2 regions of the Streptomyces sp. NPDC102283 genome follow, and region 2 is predicted to be linked to the other one. Evidence: riboswitches for the same ligand, from Rfam matches in the RefSeq annotation. Region 2 holds a riboswitch; the other holds the start of a gene.
What was found. A riboswitch is a leader RNA that binds a small molecule or an ion and turns the genes downstream of it on or off. The one in region 2 is predicted to bind S-adenosylmethionine.

Region 1: linked by a shared signal. The riboswitch ahead of ACIRJT_RS08060 (aminotransferase class V-fold PLP-dependent enzyme) and the one ahead of thrC (threonine synthase) in region 2 are both predicted to bind S-adenosylmethionine.

What each region holds. Positions count from the first base shown of each region.
Region 1 covers NZ_JBIWLQ010000003.1:277,881-288,255, forward strand. The annotation lists gene ACIRJT_RS08030 (hypothetical protein) at 1-296, opposite strand, end outside; gene ACIRJT_RS08035 (heme-copper oxidase subunit III) at 496-1,116, shown strand; gene ACIRJT_RS08040 (c-type cytochrome) at 1,172-1,981, shown strand; gene ACIRJT_RS08045 (Rieske 2Fe-2S domain-containing protein) at 1,978-3,030, shown strand; gene ACIRJT_RS08050 (cytochrome bc complex cytochrome b subunit) at 3,027-4,676, shown strand; gene trpD (anthranilate phosphoribosyltransferase) at 4,800-5,864, shown strand; SAM riboswitch class IV at 5,971-6,088, shown strand; gene ACIRJT_RS08060 (aminotransferase class V-fold PLP-dependent enzyme) at 6,268-7,659, shown strand; gene ACIRJT_RS08065 (Lrp/AsnC family transcriptional regulator) at 7,745-8,026, opposite strand; gene ACIRJT_RS08070 (rhomboid family intramembrane serine protease) at 8,023-8,772, opposite strand; gene ACIRJT_RS08075 (hypothetical protein) at 8,966-9,208, shown strand; gene ACIRJT_RS08080 (NYN domain-containing protein) at 9,247-10,375, shown strand, end outside.
Region 2 covers NZ_JBIWLQ010000018.1:152,950-163,324, forward strand. The annotation lists gene ACIRJT_RS30100 (FtsX-like permease family protein) at 1-685, shown strand, start outside; gene otsB (trehalose-phosphatase) at 910-1,761, shown strand; gene ACIRJT_RS30110 (trehalose-6-phosphate synthase) at 1,781-3,211, opposite strand; gene ACIRJT_RS30115 (glucosyl-3-phosphoglycerate synthase) at 3,317-4,267, opposite strand; SAM riboswitch class I at 4,422-4,549, shown strand; gene thrC (threonine synthase) at 4,569-5,870, shown strand; gene ACIRJT_RS30125 (MoaD/ThiS family protein) at 5,899-6,177, shown strand; gene ACIRJT_RS30130 (cold-shock protein) at 6,620-6,826, shown strand; gene groL (chaperonin GroEL) at 7,193-8,815, shown strand; gene ACIRJT_RS30140 (ABC transporter ATP-binding protein) at 9,281-10,375, shown strand, end outside.

The sequences.
Region 1 (10,375 bases), on a different contig from region 2:
GCCAGCCACGCGTCCTGCGGGCGGCCGATCAGCAGGAGCACCGGCGGGCAGCGGAAGATCTCGTCCTTGATCTGGCGGCAGACGCCCATGCCGCCGACGGGAGCCGTCTCCCCGTCGAGCACGCAGACGTCGACGCCGCCGCCGTCCAGCGCCTTGAGGACGGCCGGGAGTGTCGCGCACTCCAGGAACTCCACCGGTGGGACGTCCGCGGCAGGCCTGCGACCGGCTGCCAGCCTCACCTGCTCGCGGATGTTGGCGTCGTCGCTGTAGACCAGGACCGTGGCGGTCGCCTGCATTGTTCCTCCGTGACATCGACGTCGTCGGGGCTCTCGGGGCATGAACCGATGCGCGGATCGTACTCCGCCCGACCGGCCGTCAGCACCGGTAATGACCACCTTCCGATGGGCCGTTCGGCGCAGGGTGCGACCCCTGCAGACGGTACGGACACACCGAACGGCACCCCCCGGGGTGAGGGCGGGATAAGCGACCGACATAATGTCGGTCGTGGCGACAGCAACGACAGTAGAAACCGGGCACGCGCACCCGTCGGTCAATCGACCGAACCTCACCAGCGTCGGAACCATCATCTGGTTGAGTTCCGAGCTGATGTTCTTCGCGGCCCTCTTCGCGATGTACTTCACCCTGCGATCGGTGATGGGACCCGATTACTGGAAGGAGATGTCCGATCATCTGAACTTCCCGTTCTCGGCGACGAACACCACGATCCTGGTGCTCTCCTCACTCACCTGCCAGCTCGGCGTTTTCGCAGCCGAGCGGGGCGATGTGAAGAAGCTCCGCACCTGGTTCATCATCACGTTCGTGATGGGTGCGATCTTCATCGGCGGCCAGGTCCTGGAGTACACCGAGCTGGTCAAGGACGCGGGGCTCTCCCTCTCGTCCGACCCGTACGGCTCGGTGTTCTACCTGACCACCGGCTTCCACGGTCTGCACGTGACAGGCGGTCTCATCGCCTTCCTGCTGGTCCTCGGCAGAACGTACGCAGCCAAGAGGTTCACCCACGATCAGGCCACCGCCGCCATCGTCGTGTCCTACTACTGGCACTTCGTCGATGTCGTATGGATCGGCCTGTTCGCAACGATCTACATGATCAAGTAACCGGGCTCGCACCCGCCCACCATCGACGCAGAAGATCCTGACACCGGGGTAATCCGTGAAAAAGCTCTCCGCACGACGACGCCATCCGCTGGCGGCGGTCGTCGTACTACTCCTCGCGCTGGCGGCCACCGGGGGGCTGTACGCCGCGTTTGCGCCTGCGGGCAAGGCGCAGGCCGATGAAACCGCCCAGTCCCTCGCCATCGAAGAGGGCAAGAAGCTCTACGCCGTAGGCTGCGCCAGCTGCCACGGAACCGGCGGTCAGGGCACCACCGACGGGCCGTCCCTCGTGGGCGTGGGCTCCGCCGCCGTCGACTTCCAGGTCGGTACGGGCCGTATGCCCGCGCAGCAGCCGGGCGCCCAGGTACCGAAGAAGAAGGTCATCTACACCCAGGCGGAGATCGACCAGCTCGCGGCGTACGTCGCGTCGCTCGGCGCCGGTCCCATCACGCCGACCGACAAGCAGGTCGACCCCGCGGGCGCGGACGTCGCCAACGGCGGCGAACTGTTCCGCACCAACTGCGCCCAGTGCCACAACTTCACCGGTAAGGGCGGAGCCCTGACAGAGGGCAAGTACGCCCCCGACCTCGAAGGCGTGAGCCCGAAGCACATCTACGAGGCCATGCAGACCGGCCCGCAGAGCATGCCCTCCTTCCCCGACACGACGATGCCGGAGCAGGAGAAGAAGGACATCATCGCGTACATCGAGACCGTGAACGGTGACGAGACGGAGAGCCCCGGCGGCCTGGCCCTCGGCGGTCTCGGTCCGGTCAGCGAAGGTCTGTTCGCGTGGGTCTTCGGACTCGGCGCGCTCGTCGCAGTCGCCGTTTGGGTCGCGGCCCACACCGCTAAGGCCAAGAAGTCATGAGTAGCCAACAGATTCCAGAAGACAACCTGCCTGTGGTGCAGGAGACCGCGCACGGCGCGGTGGAGCGTCACGACGACCCGTTCGCCGACCCGGGGCTGCCGGCCCACCAGCCGCGCATCCAGGACCTCGACGAGCGCGCCGCGAAGCGCTCGGAACGCGCCGTCGCGTTCATGTTCACCCTCTCGATGCTGGCGACGGTGGGCTTCATCGCCTCCTACGTCATCTTCCCGGTGGACAAGATCGTCTACATCTGGCCCTTCGGCCATGTGAGCGCGCTCAACTTCTCCCTGGGGCTCACCCTGGGAGCGGCGCTCTTCTTCATCGGCGCGGGAGCCGTCCACTGGGCGCGCACCCTGATGTCCGACGTCGAGGTCGCCGCCGACCGCCACCCGATCGAGGCCCCGCCCGAGGTCAAGGCGCAGGTCCTGGCCGACTTCAAGGCCGGTGCGGAGGAGTCCGCGATCGGTCGGCGCAAGCTGATCCGCACCACCATGTTCGGTGCGCTGGCCCTGGTGCCGCTCTCCGGTGTGGTCCTGCTGCGCGACCTCGGTCCGCTGCCGGAGAAGAAGCTCCGCACCACCCTGTGGGCCAAGGGCAAGCAGCTCATCAACATGAACACGATGACGCCGCTGCGCCCCGAGCACATCACCGTCGGGTCGCTGGCCTTCGCCATGCCCGAGGGGCTCGACCCGGAGTCGCACGACTTCCAGACGCAGATGGGCAAGGCCGCCCTGATGATCGTCCGCATCGAGCCGGACGACATCAAGGACAAGCGCCAGCGTGACTGGGCCCACGAGGGCATCGTCGCGTTCTCCAAGATCTGCACCCACGTCGGCTGCCCGATCAGCCTGTACGAGCAGCAGACGCACCACGTGCTCTGCCCGTGCCACCAGTCCACCTTCGACCTCTCCGACGGCGCTCGCGTCATCTTCGGTCCGGCCGGCCACCCGCTTCCGCAGCTGCGGATCGGTGTCAACAGCGAGGGCAACCTCGAGGCGCTCGGCGACTTCGACGAGCCCGTCGGTGCTGCCTTCTGGGAGCGCGGATGAGTACTGCGACAAAGAACCCCTCCGCCGCCGGTCCGGCGGGCGAGCGCAAGGCCCCGGCCGGCGAGCGGGTGGCCGACTGGGCGGACGGCCGGCTGGGCATCTACGGCCTCGCCAAGGCCAACATGCGCAAGATCTTCCCGGACCACTGGTCCTTCATGCTCGGTGAGGTCGCGCTCTACAGCTTCATCATCATCATCCTCACGGGTGTGTATCTGACGCTGTTCTTCCAGCCGAGCATGGGCGAGATCGTCTACCACGGTCCGTACGAGCCCATGCAGGGCATCCGGATGTCCGAGGCCTACGCCTCGACCCTGAAGATCAGCTTCGAGGTCCGCGGCGGTCTGCTCGTCCGGCAGATCCACCACTGGGCCGCGCTGATCTTCCTGGCCGCCATGTTCGTGCACATGATGCGCGTCTTCTTCACGGGCGCGTTCCGCAAGCCGCGCGAGATCAACTGGCTCTTCGGCTTCCTGCTGTTCGTGCTCGGCATGTTCACCGGGTTCACCGGCTACTCCCTCCCGGACGACCTGCTCTCCGGTACGGGTGTCCGCTTCACCCAGGGCGCGATCCTGTCCGTGCCGATCGTCGGTACGTACATCTCGATGTTCCTGTTCGGCGGCGAGTTCCCCGGCCACGACTTCGTGGCCCGGTTCTACTCGATCCATATCCTGCTGCTGCCGGGCATCATGCTCGGCCTGCTGGTGGCGCACCTGATCCTGGTCTTCTACCACAAGCACACGCAGTTCGCGGGTCCCGGCCGGACCAACAAGAACGTCGTCGGCATGCCGCTGCTGCCCGTGTACATGGCGAAGGCCGGAGGGTTCTTCTTCCTGGTCTTCGGCATCATCGCGGCCATCTCCGCCATCGCCACGATCAACCCGATCTGGGCCATCGGCCCGTACCGGGTCGACCAGGTGTCCACCGGCGCACAGCCCGACTGGTACATGGGCTTCGCCGAGGGCCTGGTGCGTGTGATGCCGGGCTGGGAGATCAACCTGTGGGGTCACACGCTCGCCCTGGGCGTGTTCATCCCGCTGGTCGGTTTCGGCGTGGTCCTCACCGCGATCGCGGTCTACCCGTTCATCGAGTCCTGGGTCACCGGCGACAAGCGCGAGCACCACATCCTGGACCGCCCGCGCAACGTCCCGACCCGTACGGGCTTCGGCGTCGCCTGGATCACGGCGTACTTCATCGGCCTCGTCGGCGGTGGAAACGACCTGTGGGCCACGCACTTCCACCTGTCGATCAACTCGATCACCTGGTTCGTCCGGATCTTCTTCTTCGTCGGACCGGTCATCGCGTTCATCGTCACCAAGCGGATCTGCCTCGGCCTCCAGCGCCGCGACCGGGAGAAGGTGCTGCACGGTCGCGAGACCGGCATCATCAAGCGCCTGCCGCACGGTGAGTTCGTCGAGATCCACGAGCCGCTCAGCCCCGGGCAGCTGCACACGCTCACGGCGCACGAGCAGTACCAGCCGCTCGACCTCGGCCCCGCGGTCGACGAGAACGGCGTCAAGCGCAAGATCTCCCCGGTGCAGAAGCTGCGTGCCAAGCTCAGCAAGGGGTACTACGCCGACGGGAACCAGATCCCCAAGGCCACCCCCGAGGAGTACAAGGAGATCAGCGAGGGCCACGGCCACCACTGATCACCTGAACCGATCGCCACCGTGAGGGCCCCGTCCATCCGATGGACGGGGCTCTTCGCGGTCTCTCCGGCTGGATAGGGTGGAGCCATCTTTCCTGACCGGCTGTGGACCCTGGAGCGGACCATGAACGTTGTGACCCCGAACGGCGGCGACAGCGTGGCGGACCGCTCCTGGCCCGGCCTCCTGAACCCCCTCCTGCGCGGCGAGGACCTCAGCTCCGAGGAGACCGCCTGGGCCATGGACCGCATCATGAGCGGCGAGGCCACCGACGCGCAGATCGCCGGGTTCGCCGTCGCGCTGCGGGCCAAGGGCGAGACCGTCGACGAGGTCACCGGACTGGTCCGCGCGATGTACGCCCACGCCAACACCATCCAGGTGCCGGGCCGGACCGTCGACATCGTCGGCACCGGCGGCGACCTCGCCAAGACGGTCAACATCTCGACCATGTCCGCGATCGTCATCGCGGGCACCGGCGCCAAGGTCGTCAAGCACGGCAACCGCGCCGCCTCCTCCGCGAGCGGCTCCTCCGACGTCCTGGAGAAGCTCGGCGTCAACCTGGAGCTGACCCCGCGGCGGGTCGTCGAGGTCGCCGAAGCGGCGGGCATCACCTTCTGCTTCGCCGTGAAGTTCCACCCCGCCCTGCGCTACGCCGCCAAGGCGCGCAAGGAACTCGGCGCACAGACCACGTTCAACATCCTGGGCCCGCTCACCAACCCGGCCCAGGTCCGCGCTCAGGCGGTCGGCGTCGCCGACGCCCGGATGGCGCCCATCGTCGCGGGCGTGCTGGCCGACCGGGGCAACTCCGCGCTGGTCTTCCGCGGTGACGACGGACTCGACGAGCTGACCACCACCGCCACCTCCCGGGTCTGGGTGGTGCGCGACGGCGCGGTCCGGGAGGAGCCCTTCGACCCGCGCGACGTCGGGCTGCCCATCGTCCCCGTCGAGGCGCTGCGCGGCGCCGACGCCTCGTACAACGCCGATGTGGCCCGCCGCCTGCTGGACGGCGAGGGCGGAGCGGTGCGCGAGGCGGTGCTGCTCAACTCGGCGGCGGCCCTGGTCGCCCTGGACCCGGGCCCCGGCACGCTGACCGAACAGCTCGCGGCGAAGATCCTCGTCGCCGCCGAGGCCATCGACTCCGGGGCCGCCAAGCGGGCCCTGGAGCGCTGGGTGGCGGCCAGCAACGCCTGAGCGCCCCCCGGAGGCGACTTTGCGGCACACGGTGTGACACAGGGCGCAGTCCGGATGCCGGACTGCGCCCTTGCGCGTGTGCGCACGTATGGCAAGATGCTGCGCAGGTCATGAGTGACAGCGACTACGGCCCCGGCCCGCTGTCCGGCAACCCTCCGTCCGTGGCGGGGTGCCCCGGGTGAAGACCAGGCCGCAGGCAGCGAGGTCTGCGGCAAGCGCGGGCCCCTCGGCATCCAGCGGATGCCAGCCCCCGGGGTCCTGGTCCCTAGGGAGTCTTCTGTGAGCAAGCGAATGCGCTAGGGCTGACCGCCCTTCTTCAGCGCACCCTCTTTCCTTTCCTCCTCCCGCGCTGCCGCGTACATCGCCGGCGCCGGATTTCGCCTGCCTTTTACGGGAGTTCGCCATGTCTGTCCCCACCGCTGCCCTCGACTCGTCGGTTTGTGCCCCGCTGCCCGTTCTGGGGCAGAACGTCACGGTCCCGCTCGTCACCGGCGGTGAGGTGACCTACGCCGCGCTCGACTACGCCGCCAGCGCCCCGGCCCTCCAGCGGGTCTGGGACGACGTCGCCGCGTACGCCCCGTACTACGGCAGCGTCCACCGCGGTGCCGGCTACCTCTCGCAGCTCTCCACCGACCTCTTCGAGAACAGCCGCCGCACGGTCGCGGAGTTCCTCGGCTGCCGCACGGACGACCAGGTGGTCTTCACCCGCTCCACGACCGACTCCCTCAACCTGCTGGCCGCCGCGATCCCCGCCGACTGCCAGGTCTTCGTCTACGAGACCGAGCACCACGCGTCCCTGCTGCCCTGGCGCGACGCCCAGGTCACCTACCTCAACGCGCCCCGCACCCCGGCCCAGGCCGTCGAGGCCCTGGAGCGCGCGCTCGCAGAACGCGACCCCTACGGCCCCGCCCTCGTCTGCGTCACCGGCGCGTCCAACGTGACCGGCGAGCTGTGGCCGGTGAGGGAGCTGGCCGCCGCCGCCCACGCGCACGGCGCCCGCATCGTCCTCGACGCCGCCCAGCTGGCCCCGCACCACCCCGTGGACATCGCCGAACTGGACGTCGACTGGGTCGCGTTCTCCGGCCACAAGCTGTACGCGCCCTTCGGCTCCGGTGTCCTGGCCGGCCGCGCCGACTGGCTCCAGGCCGCCGAGCCGTACCTCGCCGGCGGCGGCGCGTCCCGCAAGGTCGCCCGGCGCGCCGACGGCGGTGTGGACGTCGACTGGCACACCACGGCCGCCCGCCACGAGGCCGGTTCGCCCAACGTCATCGGCGTCTACTCCATCGCCTCCGCCTGCAAGGCCCTGACCGAGGCCGGCTTCGAGGGCCTGGTCGCCCGGGAGCAGGAGCTCGTGGGCCGGGTCCGGGAGGGGCTCGCCGAGGTGCCCGAGGTGCAGGTGCTCTCGCTGTTCGGCGACGACGCCCCCCGGGTCGGCGTCATCTCCTTCGTGGTGCGCGGCTGGAACAGCTCGCACTTCGCCGCCGCCCTCTCCGCCGAGTACGGCATCGGCGTGCGCGACGGCCTCTTCTGCGCCCACCCGCTGGTGCGCACCCTTCTCGGCAGCGACCCGCAGGACCCGGGCGAGTGCGGCGCCCCGGAGGCCGAGCCGGGCGAGCGGTCGCTCAACGCGATCCGGGTGAGCTTCGGCGCCGGTACGCCCGACGAGCACATCGACCGGTTCCTGCGCGCGGTCTCCGAGCTGGTCCGCGAGGGCGCCCGGTGGAACTACCGCACCGAGGACGGCCGCTGCGTCCCGGACCGGGGCGAAGCCGCCCAGGTCCGAGACACGTTCTGATGAAACACCTCGGCCGGGGACGGGCGCGCCGCCCGTCCCCGGCCGAGGTGCGTCGCCGGTGTGTCCTGGGGCCCGTCGTCAGGCCCTACGCGTCGAGGCCGATGGCGAAGGCCGCTTCCAGGTCGTGCTGGGAGTACGTACGGAACGCCACGTGGGTGTCGGTGCCCTCGACGCCAGGGATCTTGCTGATCCGGCCCGGGATGACATCGGCGAGGTCGTCGTGCCTGGCGACCCGGACCATGGCGATCAGGTCGTAGGTGCCGGTGACGGAGAAGACCTCGCTGACACTCTCCAGCGCGGCGATGGCCTCGGCGATCTCCGGAATCCGGTCCACGCTGGTCTTGATGAGCACGATCGCGGTGATCACGGCTGGCTGTCTCCCTCGGTGGCTGGAACCTTCACTCTAGCCCTCCGCCCATGAACCACCCAGGCGTAGAGGAACCCGGCCGCGAAGCCCGCCACGTGCGCGAGGTACGCCACCCCGGGACCGCTGCCCGCCCCCTGCGCCGCCGCCCACTGGAGCCCGAACCAGAAGACCAGCACGATCCAGGCGGGGAAGCGCAGCGGCAGGAAGAAGAGGAACGGGAACAGGCTGGTCACCCGGGTCCTGGGGAACAGGTGGAGAAACGCGCCGAGCACCGCGGAGATCGCCCCCGACGCACCCACCAGCGTCTGCCCGGAGTCCGCGTGGGCCGCCGCGTAGCAGACCAGCGCCACATAGCCGCAGCCCACGTAGAACAGGGCGAACCGCAGCCGGCCCATGCGCTCCTCGGCCATCGCGCCGAACACGTACAGGAACAACAGGTTCCCCAGCAGGTGCAGCCAGCTGCCGTGCACGAACAGCGCGGTGAACGGTGTCATCAGCGCGTGCGCGGAACCCTCCCACAGCTCGGCGGGGATCACTCCCCACCGCTCGAAGTACGCGGCCTGGGCGGCGAGGAGAGCCTCCTCGCTTCCGTGGGCGGCGCCGCCGAACCCGGAGAGCGGACTGATCAGGAAGGCCACACCGCAGACGCCGATCAGTCCGTAGGTGACCGGGGCGCCGCTCGACACCGCCGCGTCCCGGATCCTCCCGGCCGTGGTCCGCCAGTCGGCCTGCCGCCCATCGATCATGTACAGAGCATGGCGTACCGGTGGAGAACGGGACGGAGCGCCTCGCCGTGCCGATGCCTATACGCGAGGCCGTAGGGTTACGCCAGGACTTCCGCAGTTCGACGGCGCACCGCGAGATCCTTGGCGTAGACAAGTGGAGACGCGGCGGCGTGCCCGGCGCGGGCTCCTGGAGACGACGAAAGAGGACGCAACGATGACGACGGTTCCCCTGCCGACCGACTCGACCCGCTGGCGCTGCACGCTGTGCGGCAACCTCACGCGCTTCGACGTGACCCGCTCCTCCAAGGTCGTGGAGTACGTGCACCTCGACCTGGCCGGTGAGTCGAGTGTCGAGGAGCGGGAGGTCGTCAGTGAGACCATCGAGTCGGTCCGCTGTCGTTGGTGCAACGCGGTGGACCAGATCGAACTGGTGGACAGGCCGGGTGCCGCTTCCTGAGGAAGCGCACCCATCACATATCTATGGGGTGACGGACGGTGGATCAGCCGACCAGCGGCGCCGGACCGGCCGATGAGGCCGACGGCGGTGCAGAGGCGCTCGGCCGTCCGCTGCCCGAGGGTGTCCGACGGCGGGTGATCGCGCTGGTCTCGGACGCCTTCGGCGGCCTGACCGTCTCCGAACTGCCCGCCCAGCTACGACAGTACGCCCGGTTCACCCCGACCCGGCGGGCGAAGTTCGCGGGGAACGCGATGGCCGCCGCGCTGGAGAGCGACGCCCTCTTCCGGCAGCGCATCGGTGAGCGGCTCGGCCAGTCCCAGCCCGAGCTGACCGGTGCGCTGGAGGCCGGTTCGCCGCCCGCCGCCGCCGATCCCCTCGATGTGGCCGCGGCCGCCTACGTGCTGCGCCCGGTCGGCTGGGTGAAGCTGGTCGAATCGGCCGGCGAGGAGGTCCAGCGCGCCGACGCGGAGCGCGCCGACGAGGAGACCCGGCGCGAACTGGAGCACCTGCGCGAGGAGCTGGAGCGGGCCCGCACCCACACCCGCGCCGAGACCGAGCGGCTGCGCACCGAGCTGGAGGCGGCCCGCAAGGAGGCCGAGTCGCTGCACCGCAAGCTGCGCAGCGCCCTGAGCGAGGTGAAGCGCGGCGAGGCCGCCCTGCGCCGCGGCGCCGCCGAGGCCGACGCCCAACGCGCCGAGTCGGCCGCCCAGCTCTCCGTCGCCGAGAGCGAGTCGCGCCGGCTCAAGGGGCGACTGGGGGAGGCCGAGGCGGCCCTGGAGGCGAGCCGCCGGGCCGCCCGCGAAGGCCGCTCGGTGGAGGACATGCGGCTGCGGCTACTCCTGGACACCGTGCTGGACGCGGCTTCCGGGCTGCGGCGGGAGCTGGCGCTTCCCCCGGCGACGACGCATCCCGCCGACACCGTGGACGCGGTGGAGCCCGGTCGGATGTCACCCAAGGACATTGCCGCCAGGGCCCTTTCGGAGACCGATCCGGCCCTGCTGGACCAGCTGCTGGCGCTGCCGCAGGCCCACCTCATCGTGGACGGTTACAACGTCACCAAGACCGGGTACCCCCAGATGCCGCTGGAGAAGCAGCGGTTGCGGCTGCTGGGCGGGCTCTCGGTGCTCGCGGCGCAGACCGGCGCCGAGATGACCTGCGTCTTCGACG
Region 2 (10,375 bases):
CACGCGGGTCGGCGACCGGGTCACCGTCTGGCTGGGCGACGGCCGTAGGACGTCGCTGCGGATCGCCGCCGTCCTGGCCACCGGAACCGGCGACAACGGCGTCTACGTCACCCGGCACAACGCCGGCGGCGCGGGCGTCGACCGGATCGACGTCGAGGTCGCCGAGGGCGGTGACCGGCAGGCCGTCGCCGCGGCGCTGCACAGCGCCGGGGCCGCCACCGGTACGCGGGTGACGACCCGGGCCGAGTGGCTCGCCGCGAACGGCCCGGGGCCGAACGACCCGACCAGGACAGGACTCCGGATGATCCTCGGCATCGCTCTCCTCTGCACGGCGACAGCTCTGGCCAACACCCTGGTCATGGCCACCTCCGGCCGGGTCCGCGATCTCGCCGTCCTCCGTCTCGCCGGAGCCACCGTCCCCCAGATCCTGCGGCTCGTCGCGGCCGAGGCGGTGGCGGCGGTCGGGGTGGGGACCGTCCTCGGGGGCGTGGTCGCGGCGGTGAACCTGCTGGTGGTGTGGGGTGCGCTGGTGCTGCTGGGCGTCACGTCCGCCGTGGTGGTGCCGTGGGGAACGCTCGGCCTCGTCGTCGCGGCCGCGGCGCTCCTGGCCGCCGTCTCCGCCGTCCTGCCCGCCTCGCTCGCCCTGCGGACCCGGCCGGTCGAGCTCGCGGGCGCCCGCGAGTAGTCCTCGCCGGTTGCTCACCGGCGTCCGGGGGCGGTCGCCGCCGGCTGCTCCCGGCGTCCGGGAGCAGCCGGCGGCGACTGTTCACCGGCGCCCGGAGTATTCGCCACCGGCTGTTCACCGGCCCCCGGGGAGCGGTCGCCGCCGGCTGCTCATGGTTCCCGTGAGCAGCCGAACGACGGTCCACAACGCTCGTGATCAACCCGTCCAGGGCATAGGCTCGCCCCATGGGCAGTCACTCCGCACATCTGCCGAACCCGACCACCCCGGCCGGCCGCGAGGGGCTCGACGCCGTTCTCGCCCGCCCCGACCGCGCGGTCGTCGCCCTCGACTTCGACGGCACGCTCGCCGACATCGTCCCCGACCCCGAGCAGGCCCGCGCGCACCCCGGCACGGTGGCCGCGCTCGCCGCGCTCGCGCCGAAGGTCGCCGCCGTCGCCGTGATCACCGGCCGCCCGGCGGGCGTCGCGGTGCGCTACGGAGGCTTCGCGGGCGTCCCCGGGCTGGAGCACCTCGTCGTGCTCGGGCACTACGGCGCCGAACGCTGGGACGCCGTCACCGGCACCGTGAACACCCCCGCCCCACACCCGGGCGTCGCGGCAGCGCGGGCCGAAATCCCGGGCTTGCTGCACGAGTTCGACTTCTGGCATGGCACCTGGATCGAGGAGAAGGGGCAGGCCGTCGCCGTCCACACCCGGCGAGCCCAGGACCCGCAGGCGGCCTTCGAGACGCTGCGCGGGCCCCTCGGCGAGCTGGCGGCGAAGCACGGGCTGATCGTCGAACCGGGCCGCCTGGTCCTGGAGCTGCGCCCGCCCGGCATGGACAAGGGCGTGGCGCTCGGCAGGTTCGTCGCGGAGCTGGACGCCGAGTCCGTGATCTACGCGGGCGACGACCTCGGGGACCTCGCCGCGTTCGCCGCGGTGGAGAAGCTGCGGACCGAGGGCCCGGACGGCATCCCCGGCCTCCTGGTGTGCAGCGGCAGCGCGGAGGTGCCCGAACTGGCCGAACGCGCCGACCTGTCGGTGCCCGGCCCGGCCGCCGTGGTGGACTTCCTGGCGGCGTTGGCGACAAGGCTCTGAGCCGTATCGGGAGACCGGCTCACCCCTGCCGCAGCGCCTCCAGCTGGTCCAGGAACCACTGCTGGGGCGGCAGCGCGGTCGCCGCCTCGGCCAGTCGCTTCGTGCGGCCGGACCGCTCGTCGGCGCTCATCGTCAGCGCCTCGTGCAGGGCCTCGGCCGTGCCCACCACGTCGTACGGGTTCACCACGATCGCGTCCTCGCCCAGCTCCTCGTACGCCCCCGCCTCCCGTGACAGCACCAGCGCGCAGCCGTGGTCGGAGACGACGGGGACCTCCTTGGCGACCAGGTTCATGCCGTCGCGGATCGGGTTGACCAGGGCCACGTCCGCCAGCCGGTACGCGGCCAGCGAGCGGGCGAAGTCGTCCTTGACGTGGAGGACGACCGGCGTCCAGCTCTCGGTGCCGTACGCCCCGTTGATCTCCGTGGCCAGGGTCTGCACCGCCGCCGTGTAGTCCCGGTAGACGGCGAGGTCCTGCCGGGAGGGGTAGGCGAAGGCGATGTGCACGACGCGCTCGCGCCATTCGGGGTGGGCGTCCAGCAGGGCCCGGTACGCGTGCAGGCCGCGCACGATGTTCTTGGACAGCTCGGTGCGGTCCACCCGGACGATGGTCTTCCGGCCCTCGCCCACCTGCTCCCGCAGCGCCGCCATCCGCTCGTCCACGTCCGCCTCGTGCGAGCGCCGGCGCAGGAAGTCAGCGTCGGCCCCGAGGCCGTGCACCCCGATCCTGGTCCGGCCCGTCCCGCCGAGGATCTCCGTGCAGCAGCCGATGAACGCGTCCGCCCAGCGGCGGGTCAGGAACGCGGCCCGGTCCGCGCCGAGGATGCCCTGCAGCAACTGCTCCGCGATGTCGTCGGGCAGCAGCCGGTAGTAGTCGACGGGCGCCCACGGGGTGTGCGAGAAGTGGCCGATCCTGAGGTCCGGGCGCAGCTCACGGAGCATGCCGGGGACCAGGGCCAGGTGGTAGTCCTGGACGAGGACCGACGCCCCGGGGCCCGCCTCCTCGGCCAGCGCCCGGGCGAAGGCCCGGTTGTACGTCTCGTACGAGGCCCACTGACGTCGGAACTCCGCGTCGAAGACCGGCTCGACGGGCGTCTGGTAGAGCAGGTGGTGGACGAACCACAGCACCGAGTTGGCGATGCCGTTGTACGCGTCGGCGTGGACCTCGGGGTCGATGTCGAGCATCCGCACGCCCGCCTCGCCGACCCCGCGCCGCACCGCCTCGCGGTCCCCGTCGCCGAGGGCCGCGCAGACCCACAGCTTGTCGTCGACGGCGCTCAGCCCGGAGACGAGACCTCCGCCGCCGCGCTTGGCGTCGAGCGTCCCGTCCTCGCCGAGTGTGTACGAGACGGGGCCGCGGTTGGACGCGACGAGGACCTGGGCGGTGGCGGCGGCCGCGGGGCCGGGTTCGGCTTCGTGTTCGGCTTCGTGTTCGGCGTGCTCGGAGACCATGTAGCGGAACCTAGCCCGTTCGGGAAGCCCCCAAACGCCTCCCGGGCCTCCTCCCGTGGCCCAGGTCGCTCCCGCCCGGCGGCGCGCACCGGCCGCCCGCCGGTCTCAGGCCGCGTGGCGCTCCGCGTACTCCGCGATCTCCCGCACCGGCGGCCGTTCCTCCGTGTCCACCGCATGGGTGCGGGGCACGAAGCCGTCCTCGCCGCGCTCGAACTGGGTCAGCGCGGGCCGCACCAGATGGCCCCGGGAGAGCCGCAGCTGCGCCGTGCGGTAGATCGCCGCCGCCATCCGGCCCAGCGCCTGCCCGTCCTGGTGGCGGTGTCTGCGTACGCCGACGTCGACCTGGCCCAGCGCGTCCAGGCCCACCGTGTGCAGCGCGTCCACCAGCAGCCCCAGCTCCACTCCGTAACCGACCGGGAACGGCAGCCGTTCCAGCAGGGACCGCCGCACCGCGTACTCGCCGCCCAGCGGCTGCACGAACCCGGCCAGCTGGGGCCAGTGCAGATTGAGCAGCGGGCGCGCCACCAGCTCGGTGACCCGACCCCCCTGACCTGCGCTGTCACCGAGCGGGCGGTCGTACATCGCCTTGACGAACTGGACGGACGGGTCGGTCAGCAGCGGTCCGACCGTGCCCGAGACGAAGTCCGCGGAGAAGTCCCTGAGGTCGGCGTCCACGAAGCAGACGATCTCGCCGCTGGTCACCAGAAGTGACCGCCACAGCACCTCGCCCTTGCCGGGCAGGGCCGGTATCCGGGGCAGGATCGCGTCCCGGTGGACCACCCGGGCGCCCGCCGCCCGGGCCACGGCGGCGGTGGCGTCGGTGGAGCCGGAGTCGATCACCACGAGTTCGTCGACGAGCCGGACCTTCTCCATCAGCTCCCGGCGGATCGTCGCCACGATTGCGCCGACCGTGGCCTCCTCGTTCAGCGCGGGCAGCACCACGCTCACGGACGTGGCGCGAGGATCGGCGTCCCGGGCGTCGGTGAGCCGGTTCAGCGGGCGGTCGCCGGACGACCAGGAACGCCTGGTCAGCCAGCGTTCCACCTCTTCGAGCACGGTCGGCACTCCCTGTGTGTGATCCATCTCGCGGTTCGGACGACTATCTCAACGGTCCGGTGCTTCGGTTACAGTCTTGAACAACGCGTACGACCGTCGCATGTCGGGGTCGGACCGCACATAAACGCCTGGATCGAAGATCCAGCGCCATAAGAGCTCATCCAGAGGGACTGAGGGAACGGCCCGTTGAAGTCCCGGCAACCCTCCTGCCGACCGCGAGGTCACGGTGGGGAAGGTGCCAATTCCGTCTTGCGGCGAAATGCGTCGCAGGGAAGATGAGGAGAAAGGGACCTCCGCCATCATGGCTGTTCAGACCGTTGCAGGCAGCACCGCTTCTTCCGCCCCGGCCGTCGATCTCGGCCCCGCCGCGGCGCTTTCCTGCCGCGAGTGCGGCGAGCGTTTCGAGCTCGGCCCCCTCTTCGCCTGTGCGTCCTGTTTCGGGCCGCTGGAAGTGGCCTACGACCTGCCCACCGGCTCCCCGGAGGAGCTGCGCAGGCGCATCGAGGCCGGCCCGAACAACATCTGGCGCTACGCCCCGCTGCTGCCGGTGCCCGCCGACGTCGCGGAGAAGCCCAACATCAACCCCGGCTTCACCAAGCTCGTCAAGGCCGACAACCTCGCCCGTGAGCTGGGCGTCACCGGCGGCCTGTACGTGAAGGACGACTCCGGCAACCCGACGCACTCCTTCAAGGACCGCGTCGTCGCCATCGCCGTCGAGGCCGCCCGCGCCTTCGGCTTCACCACCCTCTCCTGCTCCTCCACGGGCAACCTGGCCGGAGCCGTCGGCGCCGCCGCCGCCCGGGCCGGCCTGCGCTCCTGCGTGTTCATCCCGCACGACCTGGAGCAGGGCAAGGTCGTCATGGCCGCGGTGTACGGCGGTGAGCTGGTCGGCATCGAGGGCAACTACGACGACGTCAACCGCTTCTGCTCCGAGCTCATCGGCGACCCGCTCGGCGAGGGCTGGGGCTTCGTCAACGTCAACCTGCGCCCGTACTACGGCGAGGGCTCCAAGACGCTGGCGTACGAGATCTGCGAGCAGCTCGGCTGGCGGCTGCCCGACCAGATCGTCATCCCGATCGCGTCCGGCTCCCAGCTCACGAAGATCGACAAGGGCTTCCAGGAGCTGATCAAGCTCGGCCTCGTCGAGGACCGCCCGTACAAGATCTTCGGCGCCCAGGCCGAGGGCTGCTCCCCGGTCTCCGCCGCCTTCAAGGCGGGCCACGACGTGGTGCGCCCGCAGAAGCCGAACACCATCGCCAAGTCGCTGGCCATCGGCAACCCCGCGGACGGCCCGTACGTCCTGGACATCGCCCGCCGCACCGGCGGCGCGGTGGAGGACGTGACCGACGAGCAGGTCGTCGACGCGATCAAGCTGCTGGCGCGCACCGAGGGCATCTTCGGCGAGACGGCGGGCGGCGTGACGCTCGGCGTGACGAAGAAGCTCGTCGAGGCGGGCGTCATCGACCCGGCGCTCACCACCGTCGTCCTGAACACCGGCGACGGGCTCAAGACGCTGGACGCGGTCTCCGCGACCTCGCAGGCCACGGCCACCATCAAGCCGAGCCTGGACGCGTTCCGCGCCGCGGGCCTCGCCGCCGGCTGATCACCAGAGACTCAGGAAGGCACCCACCATGAGCGTCAAGGTCCGTATCCCCACCATCCTCCGTACGTACACGGGCGGCCAGGCCGAGGTCCCGGCGGAGGGCGCCAAGCTCTCCGAGGTCATCGAGTCGCTGGAGAAGGACCACCCGGGCATCGCGGCCCGCGTCCTGGACGACCAGGGCAAGCTGCGCCGCTTCGTCAACGTGTACGTCAACGACGACGACGTGCGCTTCGAGGGCGGCCTGGACGCGGCCACGCCGGACGGCGCGGGCGTCTCGATCATCCCCGCGGTCGCCGGCGGCTGCTGAACCGCCGGGGCCGCTCCACGGCGGCCCACCGCACCTCTGTGTGACCACAGTTGCCCCCTCCGCGAGAGAAGCGGAGGGGGCAATTCTGTATGGTTGAGCACGGTACAGTTGGGGAAGCCCCGTCCGCTGCCCGTGCCGCCCGCATATGAGAATGCGCCCGGTCCCGATAAGAAGCAGCCAAAGTGCGTGAACCTCTTGCGGCATAAGTACCCTTTGCCTGGCCCGACTTGCCCGGAAAACTCATCAAACCCGCATATTCGCGTGTTCTTCGATGCCCAGAATTCTCGTCCGATTGACCTGTTGCAGAGGGCAGTTGGGCGGATACATTCGGCCGCGGTCGACGCGCTGCGGCGCCGCGCACCCTCTCCTGTCGGAGGGTGAGTTCCGACCCGGGCCCGCGAAGTGCGGTCCCGTGCAAGGGCCAGTAATAGGGGAGTTAGGCATGGCTCAGGGCACCGTCAAGTGGTTCAACGCGGAGAAGGGGTACGGCTTCATCGCGGTCGACGGTGGTGCGGATGTTTTCGTCCACTACAGCGCGATCCAGATGGACGGGTACCGCACCCTCGAAGAGGGTCAGCGAGTTGAATTCGAGATCTCGCAGGGCCAGAAGGGGCCCCAGGCCGACATGGTCAAGCTCGCCGTCGGCTGAGCTCGGCGCGGTCGTCCGACGACACTACTCACGCACGCAGGGCCCGGCTCCCGGATCAGGGGACCGGGCCCTCCGTGCGTCCCGGCGGCCCTGCCGGGAGGTGCGCCGCCGTCCACATCCGGTGCGTGCCGCTGTCGTATTCGACGCGCCCCGCTGTCCACATCCGGAGAGGGACGCTTGCACTCGCAGGGGTCGAGTGCTAATCATTGGCGTTAGCACTCTCCAGGTGAGAGTGACAGAAACTTGGACCGGGCCGGTGAGGCCCGCAGGCGTGGTGGGGCAAGGAACCACCACGCAGGCAGGCCGTCCGTCGCGGGCGCCTCTCGGTCCGGAGAAATCCACCCCTGTCCGGGAGGACCACTTCACATGGCCAAGATCATCGCGTTCGACGAGGAGGCACGGCGCGGTCTCGAGCGCGGGATGAACCAGCTCGCCGACGCCGTCAAGGTCACCCTCGGCCCCAAGGGCCGTAACGTCGTCCTCGAGAAGAAGTGGGGCGCGCCCACGATCACCAACGATGGTGTTTCCATCGCCAAGGAGATCGAGCTCGAGGACCCGTACGAGAAGATCGGTGCGGAGCTGGTCAAGGAGGTCGCCAAGAAGACGGACGACGTCGCCGGCGACGGTACGACCACCGCCACCGTTCTGGCTCAGGCTCTCGTCCGCGAGGGTCTGCGCAACGTCGCCGCAGGCGCCAACCCGATGGCCCTCAAGCGGGGCATCGAGAAGGCCGTCGAGGCCGTCTCCGCCGCTCTGCTGGAGCAGGCCAAGGACGTGGAGACCAAGGAGCAGATCGCTTCGACCGCCTCCATCTCCGCCGCCGACACCGAGATCGGCGCCAAGATCGCCGAGGCGATGGACAAGGTCGGCAAGGAAGGCGTCATCACCGTCGAGGAGTCCCAGACCTTCGGTCTGGAGCTTGAGCTCACCGAGGGTATGCGCTTCGACAAGGGCTACATCTCGGCGTACTTCGCGACCGACATGGAGCGTATGGAGGCGTCGCTCGACGACCCGTACATCCTGATCGTCAACTCGAAGATCGCCAGCGTCAAGGACCTCATCCCGCTGCTGGAGAAGGTCATGCAGTCGGGCAAGCCCCTGCTGATCATCGCCGAGGACGTCGAGGGCGAGGCGCTCTCCACCCTGGTCGTCAACAAGATCAAGGGCACGTTCAAGTCCGTCGCCGTCAAGGCTCCGGGCTTCGGCGACCGCCGCAAGGCCATGCTCGCGGACATCGCCATCCTCACCGGTGGCACCGTGATCTCCGAGGAGGTCGGTCTCAAGCTGGAGAACGCCGGCCTGGACCTGCTCGGCCGTGCCCGCAAGGTCGTCATCACCAAGGACGAGACCACGATCGTCGACGGCGCCGGTGACAGCGACCAGGTTCAGGGTCGCGTCAACCAGATCCGTGCCGAGATCGAGAACTCCGACTCGGACTACGACCGCGAGAAGCTCCAGGAGCGTCTGGCGAAGCTGGCCGGCGGCGTGGCCGTCATCAAGGCCGGCGCCGCCACCGAGGTGGAGCTCAAGGAGCGCAAGCACCGCATCGAGGACGCGGTGCGCAACGCCAAGGCCGCCGTCGAGGAGGGCATCGTCGCCGGTGGTGGCGTGGCTCTGCTCCAGGCCTCGGCCGTCTTCGAGAAGCTCGACCTCACGGGCGACGAGGCGACCGGCGCCAACGCCGTGAAGCTCGCGCTGGAGGCCCCGCTCAAGCAGATCGCCGTCAACGGTGGTCTTGAGGGTGGCGTCGTCGTGGAGAAGGTCCGCAACCTGCCGATCGGTCACGGCCTCAACGCCGCGACCGGCGAGTACGTCGACATGATCGCCGAGGGCATTCTCGACCCGGCGAAGGTCACGCGCTCCGCTCTGCAGAACGCCGCGTCCATCGCCGCGCTCTTCCTCACCACCGAGGCCGTCATCGCCGACAAGCCCGAGAAGGCCGGCGCGGCCGCTCCGGGCGGCATGCCGGGCGGTGACATGGACTTCTGATCCGCCGCGGAGGCCCCGGGTCCGCCCGGGAGCCCTCCGGCTGATCGAAGTTCGCCGTACGTCCCACAGGGGCGGCACCTCCTTCACGGAGGTGCCGCCCCTGTGGCGTTTCTCCGGCCGGTCCGTTTCTCCGGCCGGCCCGGCCGGTGCCGCCCGCACCCCAGCATGCGGGCGGCACCGCCGTTCTCCCGCATGCTGGGGTGCGGGCGGGGGGCCGCACGGCCGGAGAGCAGGTGGAACCGGCGGATCTGCGTCCCTTGACAGTGGTGACGGCAGACGGCAGACGGCAGACGCAAGACGGAGGGGGTCCGGGTGAGCACGGTGGCGAGGACGACGGAAGCGAACGACGGAGAGGGAGAGGGAGGGCGCGAGCGCGGGGGCGGGAGCAGAGGGCCGGAGGAAGCTGTCGCGTCTCGGGAGCCCGTTGAGCAGTTGGCGGGGGAGGCCGGGGGGCAGGCCGCCGAGGTGGAGGTCACAGGGAAAGCCGCCGGGAAGGCGGACGTGGGCGAGGCGGGTGCGGGCGGGCCCTCCCCTCTCCGTCTCCTCCTCTCCCGGGTCCGCCCGCACCGCGGCGTCCTCGTCCGCGCGGGCCTGCTCTCGCTCGCCGGATCCGGGGCGGGCCTCGCGATGCCGCTGATGGCGAAGCACGCGGTCGACGCGTTCGCCGCGGACCGCTCGCCCGCCGGGCCGCTCGTCGCGCTGACCGTGCTCGTGCTGGTCGGTGCCTGCCTCTCCGCGTACGGGCGCTATCTCATGTCCCGTACGGGAGAAGGCGTCGTCCTGCGCGCACGCGACCAACTCGTGGGCCGCATCATGCGGTTGAAGGTCCCGGCGGTGGACCGGCTGACGCCGGGCGACCTCCAGTCACGCGTGACCAGCGACACGACCCTCCTGCGGACGGTCCTCTCCAGCGGCCTGGTCGAGTCGTTCAACAGCGTGCTGATGCTGCTGGGGACGATCGCCTTCATGGCGTACATGGACCTGACGCTGCTCGGCGTGACGCTGGTCGTGATCGTCGGCATCGGTGCCGTGACCTCGCTGCTGATGCCGCGCATCCAGCGGGCCCAGCTCCGCGCCCAGGAGTCCGTGGGCGCGATGGGCGCGGCACTGGACCGGGTGCTCCAGGCCTTCCGCACGGTCAAGGCGAGCGGGGCGGAGGAGCGGGAGACGGCGGCCGTCGCGGCGGCCGCCCGGCACGCGCACGACCGGGGCGTCTCGGTGGCGCGGTGGTCGTCGGTCTCCGACGTCACGATGGCGATGTCGATCCAGCTGGCGTTCCTGGCGGTGCTGGGCGTGGGCGGCGCACGGGTGGCCTCCGGCTCGCTGGAGATCTCGTCGCTGATCGCGTTCCTGCTCTACCTCTTCTATCTGATGGGCCCGATCGGCGGCCTGGTCGAGGGCTGGACGGGCTTGCAGAGCGGGCTCGCGGCGGTCCGCAGGATCGACGAGGTCGAGTCGCTGCCCGGCGAACCGGCCGCCGCGCCCGGAGCCGTAGCGCAGGAGATCCCCGCGACTCCGCTCGGCGTCACGTTCCAGGACGTGGCGTTCGGGTACGGGGAC